One region of the Pseudomonas sp. TE3-3-F2023 genome, then DNA from elsewhere that is predicted to be linked to it. Evidence: predicted binding sites of a transcription regulator. Region 1 holds the regulator's gene; each other region holds the start of a gene.
What was found. The regulator sigma-54, encoded in region 1, starts transcription at its own class of promoters, with help from an activator protein. The targets are predictions, from matches to a motif close to ANTGGCATNNANNTTGCTNT.

Region 1 (4,260 bases):
CGCAGCACTGGGAAGCGCGAGCGCCCTCGCCCTGCCGAACGACCGTGACCAGCCTATCCGCATCCAGGCCGACAACGCCCACCTGGACGACAAGCAGGGCGTGGCCACCTACACCGGCGACGTGATCATCACCCAGGGTTCGATGATGATCAAAGGCAACACCGTGACCATCACCCGCTCCGCCTCCGGCGACATCGACGTGGTGACCTCGGTGGGCAACCTGGCCTACTTCGAGCAGCAGCAGAGCGCAGCCAAACCGGACAAGATGAAAGGCTGGGCGGTGACCATCCAGTACCAGTCGCAGAAGGACATGGTGATCCTCACCGACCGCGCCAAGGTCGAGAACGAAGGCAACACCACCGAAGGCGAGAAGATCGTCTACAACACCCAGACCCAGGTGGCAACCGCCGGTCGCGGTGGCAACGTGACCTCGCCGCGTCAGCGCATCGACATGGTGATCCAGCCCAAGAAGAAGGCCGAGTAAATGGCAACCCTCAAAGCCCAGCACCTGGCCAAGAGCTACAAGGGGCGGCAGGTCGTACGCGACGTCAGCCTGTCGATCGACAGCGGCCAGATCGTCGGTCTGCTCGGCCCCAACGGCGCCGGCAAGACCACCTGCTTCTACATGATCGTCGGCCTGGTCCAGGCCGATCAGGGGCGCGTGCTGATCGACAACCTCGATGTCAGCCACCAGCCCATGCACGGTCGCGCCCGCGCCGGCATCGGCTACCTGCCGCAGGAAGCCTCGATCTTCCGCAAGCTGTCGGTGGCCGACAACATCATGGCCATCCTCGAGACCCGCAAGGACCTCGACCGCGACGGCCGGCGCAAAGAACTGGAAAGCCTGCTGCAGGAGTTCCACATCAGCCACATTCGCGACAACCTCGGCATGAGCCTGTCCGGTGGTGAGCGCCGCCGCGTGGAAATTGCCCGCGCGCTGGCGACCGCACCCAAGTTCATCCTGCTGGACGAACCGTTTGCCGGTGTCGACCCGATCTCGGTCGGCGACATCAAGCAGATCATCCATCACCTCAAGGCCAAGGGTATCGGTGTACTGATCACCGACCACAACGTGCGTGAGACCCTGGATATCTGCGAAACCGCCTATATCGTCAACGATGGCCGGCTGATCGCTGAAGGCGACTCCGAAACCATCCTGGCCAACGACCTGGTCAAAGAGGTTTACCTGGGCCACGAGTTCCGGCTCTGACCCCGGCACGCGCCTGGAGTACTGGCAAATCGCCCTGAAGGCCGGGGTAAAGTTGTTACAGTGCTCTAGGCAAACGCTACAATTTAAGGCATAAAACTTGCTTGATCTGGCGCCCCGGCGCCCTCGTGTAGTGGATGGCGCATGCGCGCCGGCGAACAAGGTATTAAGCCCCAGCCATGAAACCATCGCTCGTCCTAAAAATGGGCCAGCAACTGACGATGACACCGCAGTTGCAACAGGCCATCCGCCTGCTCCAGCTCTCCACCCTGGACCTCCAACAGGAAATCCAGGAAGCGCTGGAGTCGAACCCGATGCTCGAACGTCAGGAAGACGGCGACGACTTCGACAATAGCGACCCGATGGCGGACAACGCCGAGAACAAGCCGGCCGCCGAAGTCCAGGACAACAGCTTCCAGGAAAGCACTACCAGTGCCGACACCCTGGAAGACGGTGAGTGGAGCGAGCGCATCCCCAACGAACTGCCGGTCGACACCGCCTGGGAAGACATCTACCAGACCAGCGCCAGCAGCCTGCCGAGCAACGACGACGACGAGTGGGACTTCACCACCCGCACATCGGCCGGCGAAAGCCTGCAAAGCCACCTGCTGTGGCAACTGAACCTGGCTCCGATGTCCGACACCGACCGCCTGATCGCCGTCACCCTGATCGACAGCATCAACGGCCAGGGTTACCTGGAAGATACCCTCGAGGAAATCTGCGCCGGTTTCGACCCGGAGCTGGATATCGAGCTGGACGAGGTCGAAGCGGTACTGCACCGCATCCAGCAGTTCGAACCAGCCGGTGTTGCCGCCCGCACCCTGGGCGAATGCCTGTTGCTGCAACTGCGCCAGCTGCCCGCCAGCACGCCGTGGATGGCCGAAGCCAAGCGCCTGGTCACCGACTTCATCGACCTGCTCGGCAGCCGTGATTACAGCCAGCTGATGCGTCGCATGAAAATCAAGGAAGACGAGCTACGCCAGGTCATCGAGCTGGTACAAAGCCTCAACCCGCGCCCCGGCTCGCAGATCGAGTCCAGCGAGCCTGAGTACGTGGTGCCCGACGTCATCGTGCGCAAGGACAGCGACCGCTGGCTGGTGGAGCTGAACCAGGAGGCCATTCCGCGCCTGCGCGTCAACCCGCAATATGCCGGTTTTGTGCGCCGGGCCGACACCAGCGCCGACAACACCTTCATGCGCAACCAGTTGCAGGAAGCGCGCTGGTTCATCAAGAGCCTGCAAAGCCGCAACGAAACCCTGATGAAGGTGGCCACGCAGATCGTCGAGCACCAGCGCGGCTTCCTCGATCACGGCGACGAAGCGATGAAGCCATTGGTGCTGCATGACATCGCCGAAGCGGTGGGCATGCACGAGTCGACCATTTCGCGGGTAACCACGCAGAAATACATGCACACGCCGCGTGGCATCTACGAACTGAAATACTTTTTCTCCAGCCACGTCAGCACCTCCGAAGGCGGAGAATGCTCGTCTACGGCGATCCGCGCGATCATCAAGAAACTGGTTGCGGCGGAAAATCAGAAAAAGCCATTGAGTGACAGCAAGATCGCTGGTTTACTGGAGGCACAAGGCATCCAGGTAGCCCGTCGCACCGTCGCCAAGTACCGCGAGTCCCTCGGCATCGCACCGTCGAGCGAGCGCAAGCGACTGATGTAGCCCCTGAGATGTGCCACAGCGTTTGTGGGGCAGGTGCAAGATCTGCCTCTTTATGCACGGGCAACAAAGGAGAAGCTGTATGCAAGTCAATATCAGTGGACAGCATGTAGAAGTCACCCAGCCACTGCGCGATTACGTGCTTGAAAAGCTCGCTCGCGTGGAAAGTCACTTCGACAAGATCACCAACGTGCAGGTCATCATGAAAGTCGAGAAGCTGCAGCAGAAGGTCGAGGCGACCTTGCAGATTCCCGGCGGCGAAGTGGTTGCCAACGCCGAACACGAAGACATGTATGCAGCGATCGACGCCTTGGCAGACAAGCTCGACCGCCAACTGAAAAAACACAAGGAAAAACAGCAAAGCCTGCTGCAAGGTGCAGCTGCCCGCTGATCCCCCTCATCCATGATCCGACTTGAAACCATCCTGACCCCCGGCCGTTCCCTCGTGAACGTGCCGGGCGGCAGCAAGAAGCGCGCCCTGGAAAAGGTCGCCACCGTCATCGCCGATCAAGTGCCCGAACTGGAGATGCAAGACGTCTTCGAAAAACTGATCGCCCGGGAAAAACTCGGCTCGACCGGTTTCGGCAACGGCATCGCCATCCCGCACTGCCGGCTTGAAGGATGTTCCGCTCCGGTCAGCGCCCTGCTGCATCTGGAAGCCCCTATCGACTACGACGCCATCGATGGCGCGCCGGTGGACCTGCTGTTCGTCCTGCTGGTGCCAGAAGCCGCCACCGATGCCCATCTGGAACTGCTGCGCCAGATTGCCAGCATGCTCGATCGCAAGGAGGTCCGTGATCGCCTGCGTGCGGCCACCAGCAGCGAGGCCCTGTTCCAGGTTGTCCTGGACGTACAGAACGAGCACTGAACATGCGCCTGATCATCGTCAGCGGCCGGTCCGGCTCCGGCAAGAGCACCGCCCTCGATGTCCTGGAAGACAACGGTTTCTACTGCATTGACAACCTGCCCGCCGGGCTGCTGCCACAACTGGCGGAAAATGCGCTGATCAATACCGAGTTGCTGCAACCCAAGGTCGCCGTGTCGATCGACGCGCGCAACCTGCCCAGCCACCTGACGCGTTTCCCCGAGTTGCTCGAAGAAGCCCGCGCTCGGCATATCCAGTGCGACGTGCTGTATCTGGATGCCGACGAAGACATGCTGCTCAAGCGCTTCTCGGAAACCCGCCGGCGCCACCCGTTGACCAACGCCAACCGCTCGCTCGCGGAAGCGATTCGGGTGGAAAGCGAATTGCTGGGGCCAATTGCAGACCTGGCCGACCTGAAGATCGACACCACCAGCCTGAACCTGTACCAGTTGCGTGATTCGATCAAGCTGCGCCTGCTCAACCAGCCCGAGCCTGGCACCGCGTTCCTGGTCGAGTCG
Region 2 (4,260 bases), 2.7 Mb from region 1:
GTTCGGCGTGGTGCCGAACAACGATGTCAGGCCGATGTTGGCGTTGCTGTTTTTCTGGATCTGCGAGCCGGCGTTCTTGCTGGCCGATGTGCGCTCGTTGAGGGTGATGGTGATGATGTCACCCACCCGGAAAGCCTTGCGGTCGCTGTACAGGTTCTGCTCGAAGCCGGCCTGGTAGATCGAACCGTTGTTGGCCGCTGCCGGCAACGGGGTGCGCGGCAGTACCGGCGCGTAGTACGGGTCGTTGGGCTTGGGCGTCGGCGCGACGCAACCTGCCAGCAACACCGCCCCCCCCAGGGCGAAAACGGACAACAGACGATTCATGACGCTTACCTCACGGGTGCAACGGAGTGACGGGGTTAGAGCTGCCTGCTTCAGAGCTGTTGAGTAACGAACGACAGCATCTGGTCAGCGGTGGAAATGACCTTGGAGTTCATCTCGTAGGCACGCTGGGTGGTGATCATGTTCACCAGCTCTTCCACGGTGCTGACGTTGGAGTTTTCCAGGGTCTGCTGCAGGGTGGTGCCGAAACCGTTCAGGCCCGGGGTGCCGACTTGCGGCGCGCCACTGGCGGCGGTCTCGAGGAACAGGTTGTCGCCAATCGCCTGCAGGCCGGCCGGGTTGATGAAGTCGGCGGTCTGGATGTTGCCGATCACCTGCGCAGCCGGGTTGCCGGCGGTGGTGATCGACACGGTGCCGTCCTGGCCGACGGTGAAGGTCTGCGCGTCGTTCGGCACGACGATGGCAGGCTCCAGCGCGAAGCCGTTGGCGGTGACGATCTGGCCGTCGGAGTTCAGGTGGAAGGTACCGTCACGGGTGTACGAAACAGTGCCGTCCGGCTGCAATACCTGGAAGAAGCCACGACCGTTGACCGCCATGTCCAGCGGGTTTTCCGTGGTCTGCAGGCTACCGGTCTGGAAGTTCTTCTGGGTGCCGACAATGCGCACACCAGTACCGACCTGCAGGCCGGAAGGCAGCTCGCTGTCCTGGGTGGACTGCGCGCCTGGCTGGCGTTTGATCTGGTACAGCAGGTCCTGGAACTCGGCGCGATCCCGTTTGAAGCCGGTGGTCGAGACGTTGGCCAGGTTGTTGGAGATGACCGTCAGGTTGGTGTCCTGGGCGGACAGGCCGGTTTTAGCGACCCAAAGAGCCGGAAGCATGTAAGTTCTCCTCGTGCGCCTGTTTTACGGCACCCGTTCAAAAGTGATTAGCCGATTTGCAAAACACGCGCCATGGCTTCGTCGCCTTCCTTGGCCGCGTTCATCATCTTGACGTGCAGTTCGAATTGACGGGACAGCGCCAGTACCGAAGTCATTTCTTCCACGGCGTTGACATTGCTGCCTTCCAGGAAGCCCGATACCACCCGTACATTGACGTCGGCGTCGGCCGGTTGGCCGTCGCGGGTATGGATCAGGCCATCCAGGCCCTTGGTCAGGCCTTTGGTATCGGGGTTGACCAGCTTGATGCGGTCGACTTCGGCCATCACTCGCGGGTCTTCCCCCATGGAGCGGATGCTGATGGTGCCATCGGCGCCGACTTCAACCTTCTGCTCTGGCGGAATCGCAATCGGGCCGCCGTTGCCGATTACCGGCATGCCGTTGCCGGCACGCAGCACACCGAGGGCATCGATGTTCAGGCTGCCGGTGCGTACGTAGGCTTCACTGCCATCGGGCGCCTGCACGGCGATGAAGCCCTTGCCGGTCACCGTCACATCCAGATCGCGGCCGGTTTCCACCATCGGACCTTCGCTGAAGTCGGTGGCCGGGCGCTCGGTCATGGCAAAGGCGCGCGACGGAAAGCTGTCGCCGAACACCGGCATCGAGCGAGCCTGCTCCAGGTCTCGCTGGAAACCGTTGGTGGAAATGTTCGCCAGGTTGTTGGCGTGCGCCTTCTGCGCCAGCGCATTCTGGCTGGCACCGGTCATGGCCACGTAAAGCATCTTGTCCACAGTCATCCTCCATTGCACTGGCGGTCGTTTGCCGCTCGCCGTTGCTATGCGAGCTAGAAAGCAAGTTCCGAACCAACTTTGCGAAATCATGAAAAAGCCCGTGGATACGGGCTTTCGAGGGGGCAGTCGGTGTGTTGGACGCCGGTTATCCGGCGCTTGGTTGCCGATGGCGGCAAACCTGTACCGGCCTCGTCGCGGGTGGACCCGCTCCCACCGGTACAGCGCGGCACCTGTGGGAGCGGGTTCACCCGCGAAGAGGCCGGTACCGGTTTATTCAAGGCTCGCGGCAACCACCGTTGCTGTAAGGCCCGGCGAATTTCTTCCAGCCCTCCCCCGGCGGCCATTGCGAGCAGACCAGGCGCCCATCCACCTGGCTTTCCCAGCGCCACCAGGGCGCGGTACCGGCCTGGGCCTGGTACAGGCAAAAAGCAGCGACCAATGTGACAACCAGCCTTTTCATGACCCCTCCGGCAAAGACGACGAACCCCTTCATGACAAAGGGGTTCGCCCACATGCACTCAGCCAGCGACCATCAGGCCATCTGGATGACGGTCTGCATGATGGTGCTTTCAGTGGAGATAGTCTTGGCGTTCGCCTGGTAGTTGCTCTGCGCCTTGATCAGCTCTACCAGCTCCTGCGTCAGGTTCACGTTCGAGCCTTCCAGCGCGTTGGACTCGACGCTGCCCAGGGTACCTGTCTTCGGCGCATCGATGCCCGGGATACCGGACGTGTAGGTTTCGGTCCAGCGGGTACCACCAATCTGCTGCAGGCCCTGCTCGTTGGCGAAGCTGGCCAGGGCCACCTGGCCAATGGCGCGGGATTGCTGGTTGCTGAAGCTGGCGAACAGCACACCCGTCGAGTCGATGCTCAGGCTCGACAGGATACCGGTCGCGTAGCCGTCCTGGGACTGCGACATGCGCGCGGTCTCGGTGTTGTAGGAGGTGGTGCTGTTCATCGCCAGGCGCATGCCATCGGCATTGCCCACCGCGCCGTTGGAGATCCAGTTACCCGCAGAATCTTCAACCGCCGGCACCCAGCCAGTCATGGTGAAGGTGTTGTTGGTCACGGTGAACGACGAGCCCGCCGGGTGGCCGGTATTGTCCGCAGTCATGCTCTTGACCGAACCATCGCTGTTGAAGCTGATGGTGCCAGTCAGCGGCGCGGTGGAGGATGGCGAAAACGGGTTGCGCCCATCGACCAGGGTGTACATGGTCCACTCATTGGTGCCAGTCTTGCGATAGAACTGCTCCATGGTGTGCTCGTTACCCTGGCTGTCGTACACCTTGGTCGGGAAAGACTTGGTGTAAGTCGTCTGATCGGAAGGATCGAACGGCAGGTTCGGCACCATCGCGCCCGTGCCATCGTCCACTTCCAACGGAATGTCGGCGGCCGAAGAGTTCAGGTTGATGCCCTGGTCGATCAGGGACGTTGCCTTTGGCTGCAGCGACGACGTATCGATCTGCAGATCGGTCAGCACACCCTTCTGGATCTTGCCAGTCGAGTCGGCGGCATAGCCCTGCAGGCGCAGGCCGTCCGAGGTAACCACGAAGTTGTCCTTGCTGGCCTGGAAAGCACCGGCACGGGTGTACACGCGCGAGCCGTTATCAGACAGCACGAAGAAGCCCTGCCCCTGAATCCCCATGTCCAGCACGTTGCCGGTGGTATTGACGTCACCCTGGGTGAACTGCTGGGAAACTGCTGCCAGGCGCACGCCGTTACCTACCTGGTTCTTGCCCACGCCCAGGCGGTTGGAACCTGCATAGACATCGGCGAACTCGGCACGCGACGACTTGAAGCCGTTGGTGTTGACGTTGGCGATGTTGTTGCCAGTGACATCCAATTGCTTGTTTGCTGCGTACAGACCGCTAAGGCCGATATTGAAAGACATGAATTCGCTCCTTTTGCCGCTCTAGCGGGCCTTAGATACCGATGGTTTGCACGTCGGAGAGGGACACTTTGCCGACACCGGCGAGGTTGAGCACCATTTCGCCGGCGGCGCTGAAACTGACGCTGGTCACCTTGGCTGGCAACAGCGTATTCATCTGCACCGACTTGCCATCCACCGTGGTGGTGGCAGTGAAGGTGTAGGTACCAGGGTCGACTTTTTCGCCACTGTTGTTGGTACCGTCCCAGATGAAGTCGGCGTAACCGGCTTTCTGCTCACCCAGCTCGATGGTCTTGACGGTATTGCCGTCCTTGTCCTTGATGGTGATCTTCGCTTCACCGATGGCTTGTGGTACGACGAACTGCGCATTGAAGCTTTCTGCGGTGTCGACCACGGCCTTGTCGTTCTGCACCACCACCGAACGCCC
Region 3 (4,260 bases), 310 kb from region 1:
CTGCGCAGGCCTTTGTAGCGGTCTTCCAGGCGCAGGGCCATGTCGACGCTGTCCTGCACGCCGTAACGGCACCAGGTGCTGCCAACGCACGATTTCACCGTGCGGGTCGACTTGCCGTAGGCATGGCCGGTTTCGAAGCCGGCCTCGATCAGCTCGCCCCAGATCAGCGGCAGCTCGTGCAACTGGGCGCCGAACAAGTCGATGCGCTGGCCGCCGGTGATCTTGGTGTACAGGTCGTACTTTTTCGCCACCTGGCCGATCACGATGAGCTTGTCGGGGGTGATTTCACCACCGGGGATGCGCGGCACCACCGAGTAGGTGCCGTTCTTCTGCATGTTGGCCATGAAGGTGTCGTTGGTGTCCTGCAGCGGCACCAGCGCCGGGTCCATGATCGGCTGGTTCCAGCACGAGGCGAGGATACTGCCCACCGCCGGCTTGCAGATGTCGCAGCCAACGTGGCCCTTGCCGTGGCGTTCGAGCAGTTCGTTGAAGGTGCGGATACCCTCCACCCGTACCAGACCGTACAGTTCCTGGCGAGTGTAGGCGAAGTGCTCGCACAGGCTCTTGTCCACCGCCACGCCGCGGGCGGTCAGCTCATGCTCGAACACCTGCTTGAGCAGTGCCGCGCAACCACCACAACCGGTAGCTGCTTTCGTGCAGCCCTTGACTGCGGCAAGGTCGCCGCAGCCGCTGTCGATGGCGGCGCACACCGCGCCCTTGCTGACGTTGTGGCACGAGCAGATGGTCGCACTGTCGGGCAGCGCATCGGCGCCCAGGGCCGGTGCACCACCGCCTTGCGGCAGGATCAGTGCCGCGGGGTCGGCTGGCAGGGCGATACCGTTCTGGGCGTATTGCAGCAGGGTGTCGTAGTAGCTGTTGTCGCCGACCAGCACCGCACCGAGCACGTGCTTGCCGCTGGCATCCACCACCAGCCGGCGGTAGGCGCTGTTGGCTTCGTCGATGAAGCGGTAGCTGCGTGCGCCAGGGGTAGCGCCATGGGCATCGCCGATGGAGCCGACATCCACGCCCAGCAACTTGAGCTTGGTAGACATGTCGGCACCGGTGAATTCGCCAGTGCTTTCCCCCATCAGCAATGCCGCCAGGTTGCGCGCCATGCTGTAGCCCGGGGCGACCAGACCGAACACGCTGCCGTTCCACGAGGCGCACTCGCCGATGGCAAAGATGCGTGGGTCGCTGCTGCGGCAATGGTTGTCGATCACCACGCCACCACGCGCGGCGATGTCCAGGCCACAGGCACGGCCCAGGGCATCCTGCGGGCGGATACCCGCGGAGAACACGATCAGGTCGGTTTCCAGGTGCTCGCCGCCATCGAAGTTCATGCGGTAGCGGTAGTCTTCACCCGCACTGATCGACTGGGTGGCACGCGACAGATGCACGCCAACACCCAGCGCTTCGATCTGTGCCTTGAGCGCGGCACCGCCCTCGCCGTCCAGCTGCACCGGCATCAACCGTGGGGCGAACTCCACCACGTGGGCTTCCAGGCCCAGCGACTTGAGGGCGTTGGCTGCTTCCAGGCCAAGCAGGCCACCACCCACTACCACGCCACGGCGGGCACTGGCTGCGGCAGCGCGGATGGCGTCGAGGTCGTCGAGGGTGCGGTAGACAAGGCGGGCATTGCCGCTGGAACCTTCGATCGGCGGCACGAAGGGGTAGGAACCTGTGGCCAGCACCAGTTGGTCGTAGCCGTAGCGGCCCTCGGCGGTGACCACTTCGCCGCACTCACGGTCGATTTCCAGCACCGCTTCGCCGAGGTGCAGGTGCACCCCGTTGCTGCCGTAAAAGTCCTGCCCGCACAGGGCCAGGGTTTCGGCACAGCTGCCGCCGAAATACTCGGACAGGTGCACGCGGTCATAGGCGCGTTGGCGCTCTTCGCCGAACACATGCACTTCGAAGCGCTGCAGGGCGCCGCGGCTGACCAGTTGTTCGACACAATGGTGGCCGACCATGCCGTTGCCGACGATGACCAGTCGCTCTCGTTGCCCGCTGCTCGCTGTTGCCTTCATAAGCCGATCCTCGATCAAAAAAAAAAGCGCCTGGAGCCGAAGCTCCAGGCGCCTTTGCCTGTATTCATCACGGAAGGGGCCCGGGTTGATCGCCGTTGATCAGTGGGCTTTGTTGTAACTGGGATAAAGCAGGGAGTGTGCCAACTGGGTTGCCTGTGCCGGCCTCCTCGCGGGTGAACCCGCTCCCACAGGGGATCTCAACATCTTTCAGACCTGTGCAGTGCCTGTGGGAGCGGGTTCACCCGCGAAGAGGCCGGCACAGGTCATGCACATTCACAGTGCACAACACCCCATCCCGGTGCACATCAATACACATCCCGCCGATACCGCTTGGCCCTGCCCAGCGCTTCGACATAAGCCGCAGCAGCCCCTGCATCCATGCCGCCATGCTCGGCGACGATCGCCCGCAACGCCGCATCCACATCCTTGGCCATGCGCTGCGCATCGCCACACACGTAGAAGTACGCCCCCGCCTCCAGCCACTGCCACAACTGCGCGCCCTGTTCGAGCATGCGCTGCTGCACATAGACCTTCTCGGCCTGGTCGCGTGAAAACGCCGTGTCCAGACGCAGGTGCCCTGCAGCCTGCCAGGCCTGCAGCTGCTCCTGGTAATAGAAATCGGTGGCCGCGTACTGCTCGCCGAAGAACAGCCAGTTGGCCCCTTTCGCCCCACGTGCCTCTCGCTCTTCGAGAAAGGCCCTGAACGGCGCAATGCCGGTGCCGGGGCCAACCATGATCACCGGCACGCTGTCATCCTCGGGCAGGCGAAAGTGCTTCGACACTTGCGGGAAAATGGCCACTTTCAGCGCCTGCGCACGGTCGGCAAGGAAGCTTGAACACACCCCTTTTCGCGCTCCATAGCGCACCGTGGAAACGGTCAGGTGCACCTGCTGCGGGTGTGCCAGCGGGCTGGAGCTGATCGAATACAGGCGCGGCTGCAACGGTTTGAGCAGCTCCAGCCAGCTGGCCAGCGGCAGCTTTTGGGGGAAGGCGCGCAGCACATCGACCAGTTGCCGCCCCCACAACCAGTCCTGCAGCTCGGCCTTGCACTCGGGCTGCAGCAGGCGCTGCAGGTCCGGGGCATTGCCGGCGAAGGCCAGCAGCTGCTGCGTGGTGACCCTGGCAATCTCCAGGTGCGCTTGCAGGGCTTCGGTCAGCGGCATGGCGGGTTGGCCTTTCAGCTGAACCATGGTCTGGCCATCGAGCTGCATCAACACCAGCAGTTCGTCGACCAGGGCCGGACAGTTGCGCGGCCACACGCCCAAGGCATCACCGGCGGCATAGGTAAAACCGCTGCCGCTCAGGTCGAACACCAGTTGACGGGTTTCCTTGCTGGCACCCGGGCCGTTGAGCAGGCGGTTTTCCAGCAAGGTGGCAGCCCAGGGTTGCTGCTTGCCATAGGTCGCCACGGGCGCAGGCTCGGTGACCGCTTGCAGTGCAGCAGCGCTGCCTAGCGTAGGCAGCAGCGCATCCAGCCAGGCGGCGAAGGCGTCGTCGAAGTCCGGCTCGCAGTCCACCCGCTGCAGCAGGCGCCGCCCGCCCAGCTCGGCCAGGCGTTGGTCGAGCTTGCGGCCAAAGCCGCAGAACTGGTCGTAACTGGAGTCGCCCAGGGCCAGCACGGCAAAAGGCAGTTCGGCGCAGTGGGCGCCCTCCTCGCCCTGCAAGGCTTGCCAGAACGCCGCTGCGCTGTCGGGCGCGTCGCCATCGCCAAAGGTGCTGGCGATCAGCACCACGCTGGCGGCGCCCTGCAGTTGGCGCGGGCTGACCGCTTCCATGCAACTGAGCTGCACGTCGAGGCCGGCACCGCGCAGGCGCTCGGCACAGCGTTCGGCCAACAGCTCGCCGTTGCCGGTTTGCGAAGCCCACAGCACCTGGTGCCGTGGTGCTATCAACGCTGCATCGGGCAGCACCGCCGGCTGGGCGAACAGCCCGGCCAGCAAGCCATCGATGAACAGCCGGCGGTTGGCGGCCAGCGGCGCACTGGCCGGCAGGCAGGGCACGCCCTCGGCGCGCGCCTGGTCCAGGCCTAGCAGGAAGCCTTGCAGATAATGGCGCTCTTCCTCGGCCAGCACCGGGGCTGGCAGGGTGTCCAGGCCAAGCAGACGGGACAGGGTGGCGGTCGGCATGCGGGCAGGCTCCGGATTGGCAGTGTTCAGATCAAGGGCTTCGATGCGCTCACCGGCAACCCGCTCCAGGGTCACGGCACAATGCTTGAACGCCGGCTGCAACGACAGCG

Region 2: a site for sigma-54 is predicted at 2,006-2,025, ahead of V3314_RS22670 (flagellar basal body rod protein FlgF). Genes of this name have one in related genera too.
Region 3: a site for sigma-54 is predicted at 2,150-2,169, ahead of nirB (nitrite reductase large subunit NirB). Genes of this name have one in related genera too.

The regions. Positions count from the first base shown of each region.
Region 1 covers NZ_CP145113.1:1,881,837-1,886,096, reverse strand. The annotation lists gene lptA (lipopolysaccharide transport periplasmic protein LptA) at 1-484, shown strand, start outside; gene lptB (LPS export ABC transporter ATP-binding protein) at 485-1,210, shown strand; gene V3314_RS08545 (RNA polymerase factor sigma-54) at 1,387-2,880, shown strand; gene raiA (ribosome-associated translation inhibitor RaiA) at 2,960-3,268, shown strand; gene ptsN (PTS IIA-like nitrogen regulatory protein PtsN) at 3,281-3,745, shown strand; gene rapZ (RNase adapter RapZ) at 3,748-4,260, shown strand, end outside.
Region 2 covers NZ_CP145113.1:4,931,184-4,935,443, forward strand. The annotation lists gene flgH (flagellar basal body L-ring protein FlgH) at 1-324, opposite strand, end outside; gene flgG (flagellar basal-body rod protein FlgG) at 375-1,160, opposite strand; gene V3314_RS22670 (flagellar basal body rod protein FlgF) at 1,208-1,948, opposite strand; gene V3314_RS22675 (hypothetical protein) at 2,223-2,408, opposite strand; gene flgE (flagellar hook protein FlgE) at 2,481-3,836, opposite strand; gene flgD (flagellar hook assembly protein FlgD) at 3,868-4,260, opposite strand, start outside.
Region 3 covers NZ_CP145113.1:2,196,292-2,200,551, reverse strand. The annotation lists gene nirB (nitrite reductase large subunit NirB) at 1-2,024, opposite strand, end outside; gene V3314_RS10020 (bifunctional nitrate reductase/sulfite reductase flavoprotein subunit alpha) at 2,330-4,260, opposite strand, start outside.